2 regions of the Arthrobacter sp. FW306-06-A genome follow, and region 2 is predicted to be linked to the other one. Evidence: predicted binding sites of a transcription regulator. Region 2 holds the regulator's gene; the other holds the start of a gene.

Region 1 (8,694 bases), 770 kb from region 2:
ACAAGGGGTCGGCCGTCGAATTCATCTACCACCCCGGGCCGTATTCACTGATTGTCGCGGTGCTGGCCGGGATCGCGGGCATGCTGTCCATCATCGGCCGGCGTTCCGCCGCGCTGATCGGCGTCTTCATCTCCGTGACCACCGTGCCGGCGGCCGGGTATGTGGCGGTGGCTTTGGTGTTGGGCGAATACCAAAAGGCGGCGGGCTCTGCCCTGCAGCTGCTGCTCAACCTCGTGGGCATCGTGGTGGCAGCCTTGGCAGTTCTGCTCTTTTACCGGGTGGTCGCCAGGCGCCTGCCGGATGGGGCGGCGCGGAGGCTGCAGCGCCAGCGAAGCGGAGCGCGCCGCTAGCCGCCGAGCTCTCCCCTATGGGCGCAGCAGGCCCCGCAGGGTCTGGATGGTGTCCGCTTCGGCCGGAACCTTGTCATCGCGGTAGCGCTTGACGCGCGCGAAACGGAGCGCGATTCCACCGGGGTAGCGCGGCGACTGCTGCACGCCGTCAATGGCAATTTCGACGACGGTGACAGGCTCCACCCAGACCGTCCCGGCAGTGCGCCGCACCTCAAGCTCCTGGAACCTTTCGGTCTGCCAGCGCAGCAGTTCATCGGTAAGGCCTTTGAAAGTCTTGCCCACCATGACGTAACCGCCGGGTTCACCGAACTCTCCAGCAGGGTCCAGGGCCCCCAAGTGCAGGTTGGACAGCATCCCAGTGCGCCTGCCGGACCCCCATTCGCAGGCCAGCACCACCAGGTCATAGGTCAGGACCGGCTTCACTTTCACCCAGTTCGATCCACGCCGGCCTGCCGCGTAGGCGGACCCGATCGCCTTCACCACAACACCCTCGTGGCCGGCGGCAAGCGCGTCCTGTGAGACACGTTCCGCAACCGCCGGGTCAGCCGTTACCTCCCCCGGGATCCGGTGGGCAGGGGCAATGCGCTCAAGCACCTCGATGCGGTCGGCCAACGGCTCGTCCAGCAGGTCCCTCCCATCGATGTGCAGCACATCGAAGAACCAGGGATGCAGGAGGGTTTCGCGCACTGCATCCGCGCCAAACCGTGCCATGGTTTCCTGGAAGGGCCGCGGGCCGCCTTCCTCATCGAGGGCCAGGGTCTCGCCGTCCAGGATTACGTGCCGCAGCGGCAGGCCACGGACCACTTCCACCACTTCGGGCAGCCGGTGGGTGACGTCGGCCAGGTTGCGGGTGTAAATGCTGACGCGGTCGTCCGCGCGGTGGACCTGGATGCGCGCGCCGTCGAGCTTGTATTCCACGGAGGCCTCCCCCGTGGTTTCCAGTGCTGCACTGGGACTGGCTGCGGTGGAAGCGAGCATGGGCAGCACGGGGCGGCCCACCACCAGTCCGACGGCGTCAAGCTCGGCCTGGGTGCCGGTGATGGCCAGGAGGGCTGTTTCGCCGAGGTCTCCGGAGAGCATGGCGGCACGCCGGACGGCTTCCACGGGCTTCCCGGCAGCGCGGGCCACGGCATCAGTCAGGACTCCTTCCAGCGCACCGGTGCGCAGCTCGCCGAGCAGGACTCCGGTGATGAACGACTGTTCCGGCCCGGTGGCCGCCGACAACAGTTTCCGCAGGATTGCTGTCCGCCCCGCCGCCGACCCCGTACCCGCCGCAGCCAGCAGTCCGTCCAGCGCCGCATCAAAGTCGGCCACCGTCAGGCTCGGCTCGTCGGCCGGGTCCTCCTGCGCCGCTGCCACCGCACTCCATCCCACGCCCACGCGGCCCTGGCGCGGTTTGGCACTGAGCAGGCCCACCGCCGTCGGGATCTCCACTGGCTCAAGGCGGCGCAGCAGGCCGGCCAAGGCGTCCACCTTCGCCAGCCGGGAGCGGGTCGACGCAACGGACGCGCTGGTTTCCACAAGCTCAAGGAGCAACATGGGACCATCCTGCCACGGCTCTGGACAGCCTCCCGGCGCTGCTCCACAATGGGCGCGTGGGGATCATTGTCGCGAACCTGTTCATCACCCTCGATGGCGTATACCAGGCGCCCGGCGGCCGCGAGGAAGACAGCGAAGGCGGCTTCGAATTCGGCGGCTGGCAGGCGCCGGTGTCCGACGACGAAGCGGGCGCCGCCATCGCTGCCGAGATCGGACGCATGGACGCCTTGCTCCTGGGGCGGGCAACCTATGACATCTTTTCGTCGTACTGGCCCCACCAGTCCGGCGACATCGCGGACGCACTTAACCGGGTGCCCAAGTTCGTCGTGTCCGGCTCCCTGCACGATCCCAGCTGGGCAGGGACCACAGTGCTGCCGGATGCCGCCGCGGCCGGCAGCCTCCGGGGGGACTACGGGCAGGTGCACATGTTCGGCAGCGGGTTCCTCATCCGGTCCCTCCTGTCGGCAGGCGTGCTGGACCGTCTTCACCTGTGGCTTTATCCCGTCGCGCTCGGACAAGGCAAGCGCCTCTTCGACGACGGCAGCGTACCCACCACTTTCAGCCTGGCCGAGCCGGCGCGCAGCTTCCCCAAAGGCGCTGTGTCTTTGGTCTACGAGCCTGTAGGCGGCGTAGAGACGCAGGACATGGCGGCTGGTTAAGCCTCCTGCAGGGGACATGAAAAAGGCTGGTCCGGCAGATGCCGGACCAGCCTATTTCGAGCGGAAAGCCGCGAGGGTGCAGCCGCTAGTGGCTGTGGCCTGCGTGCTCGTCCTCTTCGGCCGGCTTCTCCACGACCAGGGTCTCGGTGGTGAGAACCAGGGCGGCGATGGAGGCCGCGTTGCGGAGGGCTGCACGCGTGACCTTGACTGGGTCGATGACGCCCGCGCCGATCAGGTCCTCGTACTCGCCGGACTTGGCGTTGAAGCCGTTGTTGACCTCGGCGTCGGCAACCTTGGCGGCCACCACGTAGCCGTCGAAGCCGGCGTTCTGGGCGATCCAGCGCAGCGGCTGAACCAGTGCCCGGCGGACGATGCCGACAGCTGCTGCGGCGTCGCCTTCGAGGGCCTTGACCGAAGCGTCCTCATCCAGTGCCTTGAGGGCGTGGACCAGGGCGGAACCGCCGCCTGCCACGATGCCTTCTTCGAGGGCAGCGCGGGTGGAGGACACCGCGTCCTCGATGCGGTGCTTCTTTTCCTTCAGCTCAACCTCGGTGGCAGCACCGACCTTGATGACGCCGATGCCGCCGGCCAGCTTGGCCAGGCGCTCCTGGAGCTTTTCGCGGTCCCAGTCGGAGTCGGTGCGGGTCAGCTCTGCGCGCAGCTGGGCTACGCGTGCTGACACGTCCTCAGCCGAACCGGCGCCGTCCACGATGGTGGTGTTGTCCTTGGTGACGGTGATGCGGCGGGCGGTACCCAGCACCTCCAGGCCAACGGAGTCCAGGCTCAGGCCCAGTTCCGGGGAGACAACCTGCGCACCGGTGAGGGTGGCGATGTCCTGCAGCATGGCCTTGCGGCGGTCACCGAAGCCCGGAGCCTTGACGGCAACGACGTTCAGGGTGCCGCGGATGCGGTTGACGATCAGCGTGGACAGGGCCTCGCCCTCAACGTCCTCGGCAATGATGAACAGCGGCTTGGAGGCCTGCAGCGCCTTTTCGAGCAGCGGCAGGAATTCCTGGATGGAGGAGATCTTGCCCTGGTTGATCAGGATGAGGGCGTCCTCGAGGACAGCTTCCTGGCGCTCCGCGTCGGTGACGAAGTACGGGGACAGGTAACCCTTGTCGAACTGCATGCCCTCGGTGAGGACCAGTTCCGTCTGGGTGGTGGACGACTCTTCGATGGTGATGACGCCATCCTTGCCCACCTTGCCGAAGGCCTCGGCGAGGAGCTCGCCGATTTCGTCGCTCTGGGCGGAGATGGCGGCAACGTTTGCCACCTGGGTGCCTTCAACCGGGCGGGCGTTCTCGAGCAGGCGGGCAGCCACGGCTTCAACCGCAACTTCGATGCCGCGCTTGATCTGGCCGGGGGCAGCGCCGGCTGCAACGTTGCGCAGGCCTTCCTTGACCAGGGCCTGGGCCAGGACCGTTGCGGTGGTGGTGCCGTCGCCGGCAACGTCGTTGGTCTTGGTAGCTACTTCCTTGGCCAGCTGGGCGCCAAGGTTCTCGTAGGGATCGTCCAGTTCCACTTCGCGGGCGATGGTGACGCCGTCGTTCGTGATGGTGGGGGCGCCCCACTTCTTGTCCAGGACGACGTTGCGGCCGCGGGGGCCGAGCGTCACCTTGACGGTGTTCGCGAGCTTATCGATGCCGGCCTCAAGGGACCGGCGGGCAGCGTCATTAAACGCAAGCTGCTTTGCCATGGTTTTGTCCTTTCAAAGACAGAACCCCGCACTGCCGGCCAGCATGAGCATGGCCGGCGGCACGGGGATCCGGAAGAGTTACTTTACGACGATCGCCAGGACGTCGCGGGCGGAGAGCACAAGGTACTCGGTGCCGCCGGTCTTGACTTCGGTTCCGCCGTACTTGGAGTAGATGACGACGTCGCCAACTGCTACGTCAACGGGGACGCGGTTGCCGTCTTCGAAGCGGCCGGGGCCTACTGCGACAACTTCGCCTTCCTGCGGCTTCTCCTGTGCGGAGTCCGGGATGACCAGGCCGGAAGCCGTGGTCTGCTCGGCTTCGAGCGGGCGGACAACAATACGATCCTCAAGAGGCTTAATAGAGACCGACACTCGGACCTCTCCTTTTCGTCAGCAAATTCGTGGACTGGAAAGCTTTCCGCCGTAGCTGGCAAACCGTCGTCGCGGTGCCGGCAGCAGCCTGGCTGGCAGCTCTTCATGTGTTAGCACCCGCCTAGGGAGAGTGCTAATGAAGACTCTATGTATGAGTTAGCACTCGGTCAAGGTGAGTGCCAACGTTTCGTCATGGGCGTACGCCTTTGCTGGATGGACGATGCCGGGCGGCGGGGTGGCAGCCGCAGCCCACCTACCGGCCGAGGTCGTCAAAGTCCACGTCCTCGCCGCCGTCGGAATCGCCGCCGCCCTGCTTCCGTCCGCGGTAGAGGACCCACCCGGACACCGCTGCGGCGAGCAGCGCAATGACGAGGAAGACGATGCTTCCTGCCCGGGCGCCGTCGTACAGCCCGCGGATGTCCTTGGCCTCCTGGGTGTTGTCCTGGATGTCGTTGCCGCCCACGGAATAGACGGTGGCGTTGAAGGTGTCCAGCAGGAAGATGATCACCAGCAGGGCGATGCAGACCACGGCCACCACGGCAGCGGCGATCAGGACGGGACGGGCATACCTGGCGGGTCCGGTGTGCCTGGGCCCGTGGTCCGCGGTCTCCCCTGGGGCTTCGCTCTCATCCATGGTTTCAACAGTATCCGCATCCCGGCCACGCGCTCCTCCACTAGGCTGGAACCCATGGCTCACGCTCCCCAGGACCAGATTGCACAGGACCAGATCGCACCGCTGCTGACCCCCGAAGGCTGGGAGTTGCTGGCATCGCTGGGCCCCTACCGGGACGAGGATTCGTTCGAGCTCAATTCGGCCCTCCGGAAGGCCGGGCACTCCCCCGAGCTCGTGTCCGCCGTGCTCACGCAGTCGCGGCTGCGCACCCGGGCAGCGGCGAAGTTCGGCGAGTTTGCCCGCCAGATGCTCTTCACCCAGGCTGGACTGGAGCAGGCCACGCGCCTGAACGTCGCCGCCCACCATGCGCGGCGTTTCGCGGCTGCCGGGATCGGCCACGTGGCGGACCTGGGCTGCGGCCTCGGCGCCGACTCACTGGCCCTGGCCTCCCTGGACATCAACGTCACCGCGGTGGAAATGGATGAAACCACCGCGGCATGCGCAACGGTGAACCTCATCCCGTTTCCCAACGCCACGGTGGTCCACTCGGACGCGGCGACGGTCCCGCTGGAAGGGATCGACGGCGTCTGGCTGGATCCGGCGCGCCGGGTCACCTCCACCTCGGGCACCAAACGGATTTGGGACCCCGAGGCGTTCTCGCCGCCGTTGTCCTTCGTGGAGTCGCTGGCCGCCGGGGGGAAGGCCGTGGGAGTGAAGATGGGCCCGGGCATGCCGCACGAATCCGTGCCCGCCGGGTGCGAGGCGCAGTGGGTGTCGGTGGGCGGGGACGTCACCGAGGTGACCTTGTGGTTCAACGCCGTACGCAGGCCCGGCGTCCGCCGCGCTGCCCTGGTCCTGGGTTCCCAGGGGCCGGCCGAACTGACCAGCGGCGAGGACTTCGGCGCAGGCCCGACGGCGCCGGTGGGACCGGTGGAGGGGTATCTGTACGAGCCCGACGGTGCCGTGATCCGCGCCGGTTTGGTGGCGGACGTGGCGCTGGAACTCGGCGGGCATTTGGTGGATGAGCACATTGCCTACATCTGCGCCCCGGAGCTCCTGGACACCCCGTTTGCCAAGGCCTACAAGGTCCTGCAGGTCATGCCTTACAACGTCAAGGCCTTGAAGGCCTGGGTGAAGCAGGAGGGCGTCACCGTGCTGGACATCAAGAAGCGCGGCACCGCGGTGACCCCGGAAGAGCTGCGGAAGCAGCTGCTGCCGGGCGGGAAAAACACCAAAAAGGGCGGCAAAACGGCCACCCTGGTCCTGACCCGCATCGGCGAGGACCGGGTGGCCATCGTGGTGGAACCCGTCTGACTGCCTGGCCGGGAGCCCCTCGCGCAGCTACTGGGCGCGCATGAACTCCTCGGCGGCCCGCACCTGCTCTGCCGTCGGCCGCACCCCCGTGTACAGGACGAACTGCTCCAGCGCCTGGATGGTGGCCACCTCCGACCCGGTAATGACTGGCTTGCCGGCTGCCCTGGCAGCGCGGATCAGCGGCGTTTCGGCAGGCAGCGCCACCACGTCGAACACCACGCGGGCGGCCTCGATGGCTTCGGCAGGAAAAGCCAGGCTGTCCGCTTCCGCCCCTCCCGCCATGCCGATGGGGGTGACGTTGATGATCAGGTCGGCCGTCCCGCCGTCGAGCGCTGCCCGCCACTGGAAGCCGTACTGGTCAGCGAGCGCACGCCCGGCGCCCTCGTTCCGGGCGATGACGGTGACGTCCTTGAAGCCGGCGTCCCGTAAGGCAGCGACCGTGGCCTTGGCCATGCCCCCCGCGCCCTGGACCAGCACGGAATAGTTGGTGGGCACCGCATTGGTGGCCAGCAGCTGCTCAATTGCCGTGTAGTCGGTGTTGTACGCCTTGAGGTGCCCGTCCGTGTTCACGATGGTGTTCACGGAGTCGATGGCCTTGGCAGAGGGATCCATCTCGTCCACGAGCGCGATGACGTCTTCCTTGTATGGCATGGAGATGGCGCAGCCGCGGATGCCCAGCCCGCGGACGCCCGCGATGGCCTGCTCCAGGTTGGTAGGCGCGAACGCCTTGTAGATCCAGTTCAGGTCCAATTGTCCGTACAGGTGGTTGTGGAACCGGGTCCCGTTGTTGCTGGGCCGGGCCGAGAGCGAGATGCAGAGGGTCATGTCTTTATTCAGAATGGGCACCAGACCATTAAACCCGCGTTCACCCGCTGGGTGGTGTTCCGGTCAGGGGCAGCCGGTTCCCGCAGGAAAGGGCCCGACGGCGGCGGGCAGCTTCCCGGGGGCGGGCGCCTTTCCGGCCAGCACGGCGGCCAGTGCGTCGAAAGCGGCGTCGGTACGGCCATAGAGTGCCAGCTTCACCGGCGCGCTGGAGCCCTGCAGCGGCCAGGGGGCATCCAGGGCCACGGCGATGTCACCGCCGGCCGGTTTCCCGCCAAAGCCGATCAGGTTGACCAGGGGTCCCGCCCCGACTTCGAGTCCGGCCCGGGCAGCGGCGGCCTCGAACCGCTCCCGGTCCCCCGGTCCGCCGCCGGCCACGCGCACCGAGCCGGGCACCAATGGTCCGGCGCAGGGGCCGGACACCACCGTGACTGCGGACGCGGACACCTGGGCAGACAAGGGAGCAGCGCTTCCGGCCGGAGCACCGGCACCCGGCGTTCCGGGAGCAGGCGTGGTCCGGGCATGCCAGATCATCATGCTGGCCACCCGCTGCGCTGCCTCATCCAGCCGGGCGGCGGGAAGCGTGCCTGCGGCCAGCGCCTGGACGATCGCGGCATGGGCCTGTGCCACGTCGGCAGGCATCAGCAGCAGGTCGGCACCGGCGGTGAGCGCCTTCACCGCGGCAGCGCCGGCCGGGTACTGGTTGTCCACCGCACCCATGTTCAGCGCGTCAGTGACGGCCACACCCTTGAAGCCCAGCCCCCTCAATGCTGCGTAACTTGGGGCAGAAAGCGACGACGGCACGCCGGGTTCCAGCGCAGGCACGGCGATGTGCCCGGTCATGACGATCGGAAGGCCCGCGGCGACGGCGGCCTGGAACGGCTTCCAGTCCCGGGCCCTGAGCGCATCGATGCCGGCCGGCTGGACGGGGAGGCTCAGGTGCGAGTCTGCAGTCACGGATCCGTGCCCCGGAAAGTGCTTGACGCTGGGAAGCACCCCGGCGTCCAGCATGCCCTGCGAAAAGGCCACCCCATGGGTTGCCGCTGCCACCGGATCGGCGGACATGGACCGGGACCCGATGGTGGGGTCGCTGGGCCCGATGGTCACGTCAGTGTCCGGGGCGAAGTCCAGGTCGAAGCCCAGCGGCGCCAGCTCACCCGCGAGGCCTTTGCCGGCTTTGCGCGTCAGGTCCGGGTTTCCGGCGGCGCCGTAGCTCATGGGCGTGGGCCACTCGGTGAGGGGGGCCCCGAGGCGTGCCACCGCACCGCCTTCCTGGTCCACGCCGATGATCCCGGGCCAGCGCCGGCCGTCGGCCGCAACAGCCTGCAG
Region 2 (8,694 bases):
CGGTGCCCGCCGCGACAGATCCGGCAATCATTCGGAACTTTTGCATCATCGCGCATATTGACCACGGCAAGTCCACCCTGGCTGACCGGATGCTGCAGTCCACCGGGGTGGTCCAGGCGCGCGACATGAAGGCTCAGTACCTGGACCGCATGGACATCGAGCGTGAACGCGGCATCACCATCAAGTCCCAGGCTGTCCGCATGCCGTGGGAGGTGGATGGTGTCAGTTACGCACTGAACATGATCGACACCCCGGGCCACGTGGACTTCACCTACGAGGTGTCCAGGTCCCTGGCCGCCTGCGAGGGCGCAATCCTGCTGGTCGACGCGGCCCAGGGCATTGAGGCCCAGACGCTGGCCAACCTGTACCTGGCCATGGAGAACAACCTCACCATCATTCCGGTGCTTAACAAGATTGACCTTCCCGCGGCTCAGCCCGAAAAGTACGCAGCTGAGCTGGCCAACCTGATCGGCGGCGACCCGGAGGATGTCCTGCGCGTGTCCGGCAAGACCGGTGTGGGCGTGGAAGCCCTCCTGGACAAGATTGTCAGGGACCTTCCGGCGCCGGAGGGTGACCCCGATGGTCCGGCCCGTGCCATGATCTTCGACTCTGTCTACGACACCTACCGCGGCGTGGTGACCTACGTTCGCGTGGTGGACGGCATGCTCCACCCGCGGGAACGCATCCAGATGATGTCCACCAGGGCCTCGCACGAGCTCCTGGAAATCGGCGTCAGCTCACCCGAGCCCACACCTTCCAAGGGCCTGGGCGTCGGTGAAGTGGGCTACCTGATCACCGGCGTGAAGGACGTCCGGCAGTCCAAGGTGGGCGACACTGTCACCAACCTGGCCAAGCCGGCAGCCCAGTCGCTGCCCGGCTACGCCGATGCCAAGCCCATGGTGTTCTCCGGCCTGTACCCGCTGGACGGCGCCGACTACCCGGTACTCCGTGACGCCCTCGAAAAGCTCATGCTCAACGACGCGGCGCTGGTGTACGAACCGGAGACCTCGGCTGCGCTGGGCTTCGGTTTCCGGGTGGGCTTCCTGGGTCTCCTGCACCTCGAGATCACCCGCGAACGCCTGGAGCGCGAATACAACCTCGACCTCATCTCCACTGCGCCTAACGTGGAATACGAGGTGACCCTGGAGGACAAGAAGGTGGTCCGCGTGACCAACCCCAGCGAGTACCCCACCGGCAAGATCGCGGAAGTACGCGAACCCATGGTCTCCGCCACCATCCTGGCCCCCAACGAATTCGTCGGCGCCATCATGGAACTGTGTCAGTCACGCCGCGGCGTCATGGGCGGCATGGACTACCTCTCCGAGGACCGGGTGGAAATCCGCTACCGCCTGCCGCTGGCGGAAATCGTCTTCGACTTCTTTGACATCCTGAAGTCGAAGACCCGCGGCTACGGCTCCCTGGACTGGAAAGCCGACGGCGAGCAGGTTGCCGACCTGGTCAAGGTGGACATCATGCTCCAGGGTGAGCAGGTGGACGCGTTCAGTGCCATTACCCACCGGGACAAGGCATACGCCTACGGCGTGATGATGACCGGCAAGCTCCGCGAACTCATCCCTCGGCAGCAGTTCGAGGTGCCCATCCAGGCGGCCATCGGTTCCAGGATCATCGCCCGTGAAAGCATCCGGGCCATCCGCAAGGACGTACTGGCGAAATGCTACGGCGGTGACATCTCACGTAAGCGCAAGCTGCTGGAAAAGCAAAAAGAAGGCAAGAAGCGCATGAAGATGGTGGGCACGGTGGAAGTGCCGCAGGAGGCCTTCATCGCCGCCCTCACAACGGACGAATCGAAGGACAAGGCAAAGAAGAAGTGACCACTGCGCAGCGGGGGACGCGCTGATGCCCAGCGTCCTTCCCCTTGGCGACCCGGCGCCGTCGGACGGTCTGCTGCCTGCACAGGCAGCGGACGGTGCGGCGGGCCGGGCTTTCGGCCTGTACGTCCACATTCCCTTTTGCGCCGTGCGCTGCGGATACTGCGACTTCAACACCTACACCGCCACCGAGCTCGGCGGCGGCGCATCCCAGGATGCATATGCCCAAACGGCAGTGTCGGAAGTGGCCTTGGCGGCCAAGGTGCTGGCGGGCTCGGGCATGCCGGAGCGGAAGCTCAGCACGGTCTTTTTCGGCGGCGGCACGCCCACGCTGCTTCCCGCTGACGACCTTGCGGCGATCCTGCGCGCTGCCATCGACCACTGGGGCATCGAGGACGGCGCCGAGGTCACCACGGAAGCCAACCCGGACTCCGTCACCCCTGAATCCCTGGCCGTCCTCAAGGAAGCCGGCTTCACCCGCGTGTCCTTTGGCATGCAGTCCGCCGTTCCGCACGTCCTCAAGGTCCTTGACCGCACCCACACGCCGAGCCGGGTTCCGCAGGTGGTGCAGTGGGCAAGGGAAGCCGGCCTGGCTGTCAGCCTGGACCTGATTTACGGCACGCCGGGGGAGTCGCTGGCCGACTGGCGGCACTCACTGGAGACCGCCCTGTCGTACCAGCCGGACCACATCAGCGCCTACGCGCTGATCGTCGAGGAGGGTACCAAGCTGGCAGCCCAGATGCGGCGCGGTGAGGTCCCGGGAATTGACGACGACGACCACGCCGACAAGTACGAGCTCGCCGACCAGCTGATCACCGAAGCAGGGCTTGGCTGGTATGAGGTCAGCAATTGGGCGCGCACTCCGGAGCAGGCGTGCCGGCACAACCTCGCATACTGGCGGGGCGACGACTGGTGGGGGATCGGGCCGGGCGCCCACTCCCACATGGGCGGGGTCCGCTGGTGGAACGTCAAGCACCCGTCCGCCTATGCCAACCGGCTGTCGCAGGGGCTGTCGCCGGCTGCCGGCAGGGAGACCCTGGATCCGGAAACCAGGCACCTGGAAAAGGTGATGCTCGAGGCGCGCCTGCAGTCAGGACTTGAGGTGTCAACGCTCAGCGCCGCCGGGCGGCACGAGGTGGCCGGGCTGATCGCGGGCGGCCTGGTGGAGCCTGCTGCTGCTTTCCGCGGACGCCTGGTGCTGACCCTCAAGGGCAGGCTGCTGGCAGACGCAGTGGTCCGCCGCATCCTCCCCGACTAATCTCAGGAAGCCGCTGGGTGCGCCCCACAGCTTGCGAGGGCAGGGAGCCGCTGGGTGGGCCCACGCCCGTAGGGCCCCGGCCCGAGCTTGCGAGGCTAGGGAACGGGCGGGGACTACTTGATCCAGCGCAGGTTGTACTGGTAGCGGTGCGGCTGGCCACGGTTGACGTGGATACCTGCGGCTACGGAGAAGCAGGTGAGGGCCACCCAGATCAGTGTGGCGATGACCGCGAAGATGTTTCCCACATAGGGGATGAAGACCAGGATGTTGGCCAGCACCGCGGCGATGGTGGGCGGCAGGCTGAAGTTCAGCGCTTCCTTGGATTCCTGCGCGGTGAACGGCCCGCGGTCGCGGAAGATCAGGTAGATCAGCAGCGAGGGGATGCACCCCAGGATCCCGCCGAAGTGCGCCAGCGTGGCCCACTGGCGGTCCTCGCTGGCCGTAAGCGGCAGGGCGTTGGCGGGTACGCCATGGTACTCGGAGCGGCCCTGGCCGTCCCTGTGATCACGTGCGTTTTCTGCCACAGTCTGTGTCCTTCTGAGGTGCAAGTTAGTGCTGACTACTACCAAGAATACTGGCTTTAGGGCCGGCGCCCGCCGCTCAGGGCACGGTAAGGAAATCGATGACTTCCTCAACCCGGCCCAGCAGGGACGCTTCGAGGTCCGCGTATGTGCGTACGGCGCCCAGTAATTTCTGCCATCCGAGGCCGATGTCTTCCTTCGTGCTGTGGGGCCAGCCGAACGCTTTGAGGATCCCGGTCTTCCAGTCCTGCCCGCGTGGGATGGCGGGCCATTTTTCGATGCCCAGGACTGAAGGCCGGATTGCCTGCCAGACGTCCACGTACGGGTGGCCGACGATCAGGACGTTGCCGGCCGCGCCGGGGGACGCCATGACGGCGTCGGCGATCCGGGATTCCTTGGAATCGGGAACCAGGTGGTCCACCAGTACGCCGAGGCGGCGGCCAGGGCCCGGCCTGAAGTCCGCCACGGCTGCGGCCAGGTCGTCGATGCCGTGGAGGGGCTCGACGACGATGCCCTCCACGCGCAGGTCGTCTCCCCAGACCTTTTCCACCAGTTCGGCGTCGTGCTTGCCTTCCACCCAGATCCGGCTTGCCTTTGCGACCTGGGCGCGTTGGCCTGAGACGCGCACTGAACCGGAGGCGGTCCGGCCGGCGGGAGGACCGGCGGCGGCCTTGGGCGCGGGCGGCATCAATCGGATGGGCTGGCCCTCGAGGAGGAAACCGAATCCGAGCTTGAAGGACCGGGACTTTCCGCGGCGGTCCTCCAATGCCACGACGTGCATTCCGCCGGACTTCTCCACGCGGGTGACAGCGCCCACCCAGCCGGACTGTACTTCCTCAAGAACCATGCCCCGCTCCACAGGGACCTCCGGCAGCTCCACCCGCTTGGGAGCGGAAATGCCCCGGGGGCCCCAGTTCTGGTAATCCATGGAATCAATCCGCCTAGCGCTAGCTCCTCAACCCGGGAATTTCGCCCGGAGCGGTACCAATGCTAACAACGGGCCGAGGCATAATAGACTGTTAGCACTTAGGCATGTCGAGTGCTAACCCTTGGGCGGCACCGGGCGGGGCGGGTGCCCCGGACCATGGATGGAGGTGGAGAGTGAGCGAGCCACGCAAACTGGAAGTACTGCGGGCCATCGTGGAGGATTACGTCCACTCCCGCGAGCCGGTTGGGTCCAAAGCCCTGGTGGAGCGGCATCATCTTGGCGTTTCCAGCGCCACCATCCGCAATGACATGGCCGCGCTGGAGGACGAGGGGCTGATCACAGCCCCCCATACCAGCGCCGGCCGGATCCCCACGGACAAGGGCTACCGGCTTTTTGTCGACCAGATCTCCGCCGTCAAGCCCCTGTCGGCTCCCGAACGCCGAGCCATCCAAACCCTCCTGGAGGGCGCGGACGACCTCGACGACGTGCTGGACCGCACCGTCCGGCTGCTGTCACAACTGACCAACCAGGTAGCCGTGGTCCAGTACCCGCACCTGAGCAGGGCACTTGTCCGCCACATCGAATTCGTGCTGCTGGCACCTCGGAAGGTCCTCGTGGTCCTCATCGCGAACAGCGGCAAGGTAGAGCAGCGCGTCATCGACGTCGGGCAGGACCTCGGAGACGAAGCGCTGGCGGAGCTGCGCACCCGTTTCCTTGCCGCCCTGGGGGGAACCCGGCTGAGCCACCTCGCCCAGGCACTTCCCGCCGTCGTGGCCGCTGCGCCCCAGCCGCAGCGCCAGGCAGCCCACGCGCTTGCCCTCGGCCTGGAGGCGCTGGCCCAGAACAGCAGGGAAGACCGCATGGTCATGGCCGGCACCGCCAACCTGGCCAGGTCGAACGTTGATTTCCCCCTGAGTATTGGTCCGGTGCTGGAGGCGCTCGAGGAACAGGTGGTGATGCTGCGGCTGTTGAGCGAAATGGCCCAGGACCACCGCGGCGTGGCCGTCAGCATCGGAAGGGAGAACCCCTATGACGGCCTTGCCGAGGCCTCCGTGGTGGCCACCGGCTATGGTCCGGACAGTGCAGCCAAGGTGGGAATCCTCGGACCCACCCGAATGGACTATCCCACCACCATGGCCGCCGTCAGGGCCGTAGCCCGCTACCTTTCCAGGATTTTGGGGCCCTGACTCCTGGCCGCCGGAGCCCGCTTCGGCTGTGGACAAGAGTCCTGGCGCCCGACTGAACGCAGTACAACAAGGAAGAGACACGAATTTTGAGCAGCCACTATGACGTCCTTGGAGTCTCACCCGAAGCTACGGGCGAAGAGATCAAAAAGGCCTACCGCAAGCTGGCCCGCACCCTTCACCCGGACGTTAACCCAGGTGCCGACGCTGCCGAGCGCTTCAAGGCGGTAACGCACGCCTACGAGGTCCTTTCCGACCCCCAGAAGCGCAGGATCTACGACACCACCGGCAACGAAAACGGCACGGACAACGGTTTCGGCGGCGCCGGTTACGCAGGCCAGGGGTTCGCGTTCCAGGACATCTTCGACACCTTCTTTGGCGCGGGCGGCACGTCTGGCCCGGCGTCCCGGGTCCGCCGCGGCCAGGACGCACTCATCAGTGTCCGGATCGACCTCCGCGACGCCGTCTTCGGAGTCAACAAGAAACTCGAGGTGGACACCGCAGTGGTCTGCCCCACCTGTGATGGATCCTGCTGCCGCCCGGGCACCCACCCGGAGCGCTGTGACATCTGCGGCGGCAGCGGCCAGGTCCAGCGGGCCGTCCGGTCCATCCTTGGCCAGGTCATGACGGCAGCTCCCTGCGGCACCTGCGAAGGTTTCGGTACGGTCATCAAGGACCCCTGCAATGAATGCAGCGGCCAGGGCCGCATCCGCAGCCGCCGGTCACTGACCATCAAGGTTCCTGCCGGCGTCGCCACCGGCACCCGCATCCAGCTTTCCGGGCAGGGCGAAGCCGGCCCGGCAGGTGGGCCCGCCGGCGACCTCTACGTGGAGATCCGCGTCAACAACGACCCCACGTACGTGCGCGAAGGCGATGACCTGCACGCCACCCTGCACATCCCCATGACCGCTGCGGCCCTGGGCACGGACGTCAGCCTGGAAACCTTCGACGGTACCCAGGAGATCGATGTCAAGCCCGGCACCCAGTCCGGCGAAATCATCACCCTGCGCGGCTTGGGCGTCACGCACCTGAGGGGCTATGGCCGCGGCGACCTGAAGGTCCATCTGCAGGTGGACACCCCCGCGAAGCTCGACTCCGCGCAGGAGGACCTGCTGCGCCAGCTTGCCAAGCTCCGCGGCGAGCAGATCACCGAAGGCAAGTTGGCTGCCAGCGGCGGCATGTTCGCCAAGCTCCGGGACCGGTTCGGGAACCTGTAGCGGTGAGCAACCCGGTCTTTTTCACCTCCACCGGTTCGCTGGACGCCATGACGCCGGGCCGCATCTTTGTCCTCGAAGGGGCGGAGGCGCGCCATGCCGTCACCGTAAAGCGGCTGGCGCCGGGCGAGGCCGTGGACATTGTCGACGGCGCCGGCACCCGCATGACCGGAAGAGTCGTCTCGGCTGCACCCTCGGGCCTCGAGGTGGAGTGCGGCAGCCTGGCGGTGGAAGACAGGCCGGACGTGCGGCTGGTGCTGGTCCAGGCCCTGGCCAAGGGCGATCGCGACGAACTGGCCATTGAGACGGCCACCGAACTGGGCGTCGACGCGGTGGTTCCCTGGCAGTCCGAACGGTCCATCGTCCGCTGGAAGGGCGACCGTGCAGCGCGGGCTCACGCCAAGTGGGAGTCAACCGTGGCGGCGGCCGCCAAGCAGGCACGGCGTGCCTGGATCCCGGAAGTGCGCGCCGCCGTCGACACCACAGGGCTTGCCACCGCGGTGAACGCGGCGGACCTGGCGGTCATCCTGCATGAAGACGCCGTACGGCCGCTGCGTACCGTCCTTGAAGCGTGGCAGGGGAGTGCAGGCACCGGCTCCCGTGAAATCCTGCTGATCGTCGGCCCGGAGGGCGGCATCAGCCCGCGGGAAGTAACGAAACTCTGCGACAAAGGGGCTGTGACAGCCCTGTTGGGGCACCATGTCCTGCGGTCCTCCACAGCCGGGCCGGCCGCCGTCGTGCTTGCCAGCGACATTCTTGGCCGGTGGACCACTACCGGACTTTGAAGGTCCTGGTGTCCTCGTTCTTGTCCGGCTCCCCGCCGGAGCCGGCCTGCGCCACCCGGAGTTCGTAGTCGCCTGGCGGCAGGTTCAGGGCCAGCGTGAAGACGCCCGCCTGTCCCTGCTCCGTGCCGGCCGTGGTCTCCCCGTTCAGGAAGGGCGCTTTGCTGCCCCCGTCCCCGGCCCGAAGGAGCTGCCAGTGGAGCTTCGCGCCAGGTGACGTGCTGCGCCCTGTGACTTTTACGCTGCCGCCCGGCACCTCGGCGTTTTCCTGGGGGTCGATAATCCATACCGGCGCCACCAGGCCTGCCGCGCGCGTCATGAGCGCGCCCAGCTGGATCTTTCCGAACGCCACGTAGTCCGTGTGGCCGTCCACGAGGATCCGGACCCGGACTTGCTGGCCGGTGTCGATCAGGCCCGAACTGGCGGCCGCCGCGGTGGCCGTGTAAATCAACTGCTGGATGGCCCGTGCCGCCATGTCTGCATCGAGGTTGCTGTTAAAGGCGTCGGCCGAGACGTCGACGGTGATGACATCCTTACCGGAAATGGACGTGGCCAGCTTGTCCGGGTTCTGCCAGGGCGTGAAGAAATCAGGGTCCAGGGGCTTTTCCGACATCATGGCGCGCAGTGCCCGGGTCACCGGGTTGTCCTGCTCCGGGACGTCCCGGAATTCGCGGTAAAGGAAGATGTTCCCCCCGCTGCGGCCAATCCAGTACACCGGGGCCTTGTTGGAGGACTGCGTGGTTTCCAGCGGGGCGCTTGTGGCCGGGCCGTCCGGCATAGTGCCCCCGGAGGCGGGGACCGATGCGCTGGTGCCTGTAGGTGAAGGCCCGCCCTCGGCCGTGCAGCCTGCCAGGGCCGGAACAAGCACCAAAATTCCTGCAAGGACGGCCGGGCACAGGCGGCCCTTGGGTCGTCCTGCCCTTTTGGGCACAGAGGTTTCCGGCACTGTCCTGCCCTTGTCCTTTCCTGGCGTGGCGG

What was found. The regulator HrcA, encoded in region 2, represses chaperone genes, less so after heat shock. The targets are predictions, from matches to a motif close to TTNGCACTCGNNNNNNNCGAGTGCNAA.
Region 1: a site for HrcA is predicted at 4,773-4,799, ahead of groES (co-chaperone GroES). Genes of this name have one in related genera too.

What each region holds. Positions count from the first base shown of each region.
Region 1 is NZ_CP084552.1:3,152,176-3,160,869, forward strand. It holds gene LFT49_RS14645 (DUF389 domain-containing protein) at 1-350, shown strand, start outside; gene LFT49_RS14650 (ATP-dependent DNA ligase) at 366-1,889, opposite strand; gene LFT49_RS14655 (dihydrofolate reductase family protein) at 1,946-2,548, shown strand; gene groL (chaperonin GroEL) at 2,634-4,244, opposite strand; gene groES (co-chaperone GroES) at 4,323-4,616, opposite strand; gene LFT49_RS14670 (hypothetical protein) at 4,870-5,250, opposite strand; gene LFT49_RS14675 (class I SAM-dependent methyltransferase) at 5,305-6,543, shown strand; gene LFT49_RS14680 (shikimate 5-dehydrogenase) at 6,571-7,368, opposite strand; gene LFT49_RS14685 (glycoside hydrolase family 3 protein) at 7,432-8,694, opposite strand, start outside.
Region 2 is NZ_CP084552.1:2,380,888-2,389,581, reverse strand. It holds gene lepA (translation elongation factor 4) at 1-1,832, shown strand, start outside; gene hemW (radical SAM family heme chaperone HemW) at 1,858-3,087, shown strand; gene LFT49_RS10970 (DUF4870 domain-containing protein) at 3,201-3,611, opposite strand; gene LFT49_RS10965 (DUF3097 domain-containing protein) at 3,688-4,536, opposite strand; gene hrcA (heat-inducible transcriptional repressor HrcA) at 4,710-5,723, shown strand; gene dnaJ (molecular chaperone DnaJ) at 5,810-6,937, shown strand; gene LFT49_RS10950 (16S rRNA (uracil(1498)-N(3))-methyltransferase) at 6,940-7,719, shown strand; gene LFT49_RS10945 (GerMN domain-containing protein) at 7,706-8,662, opposite strand.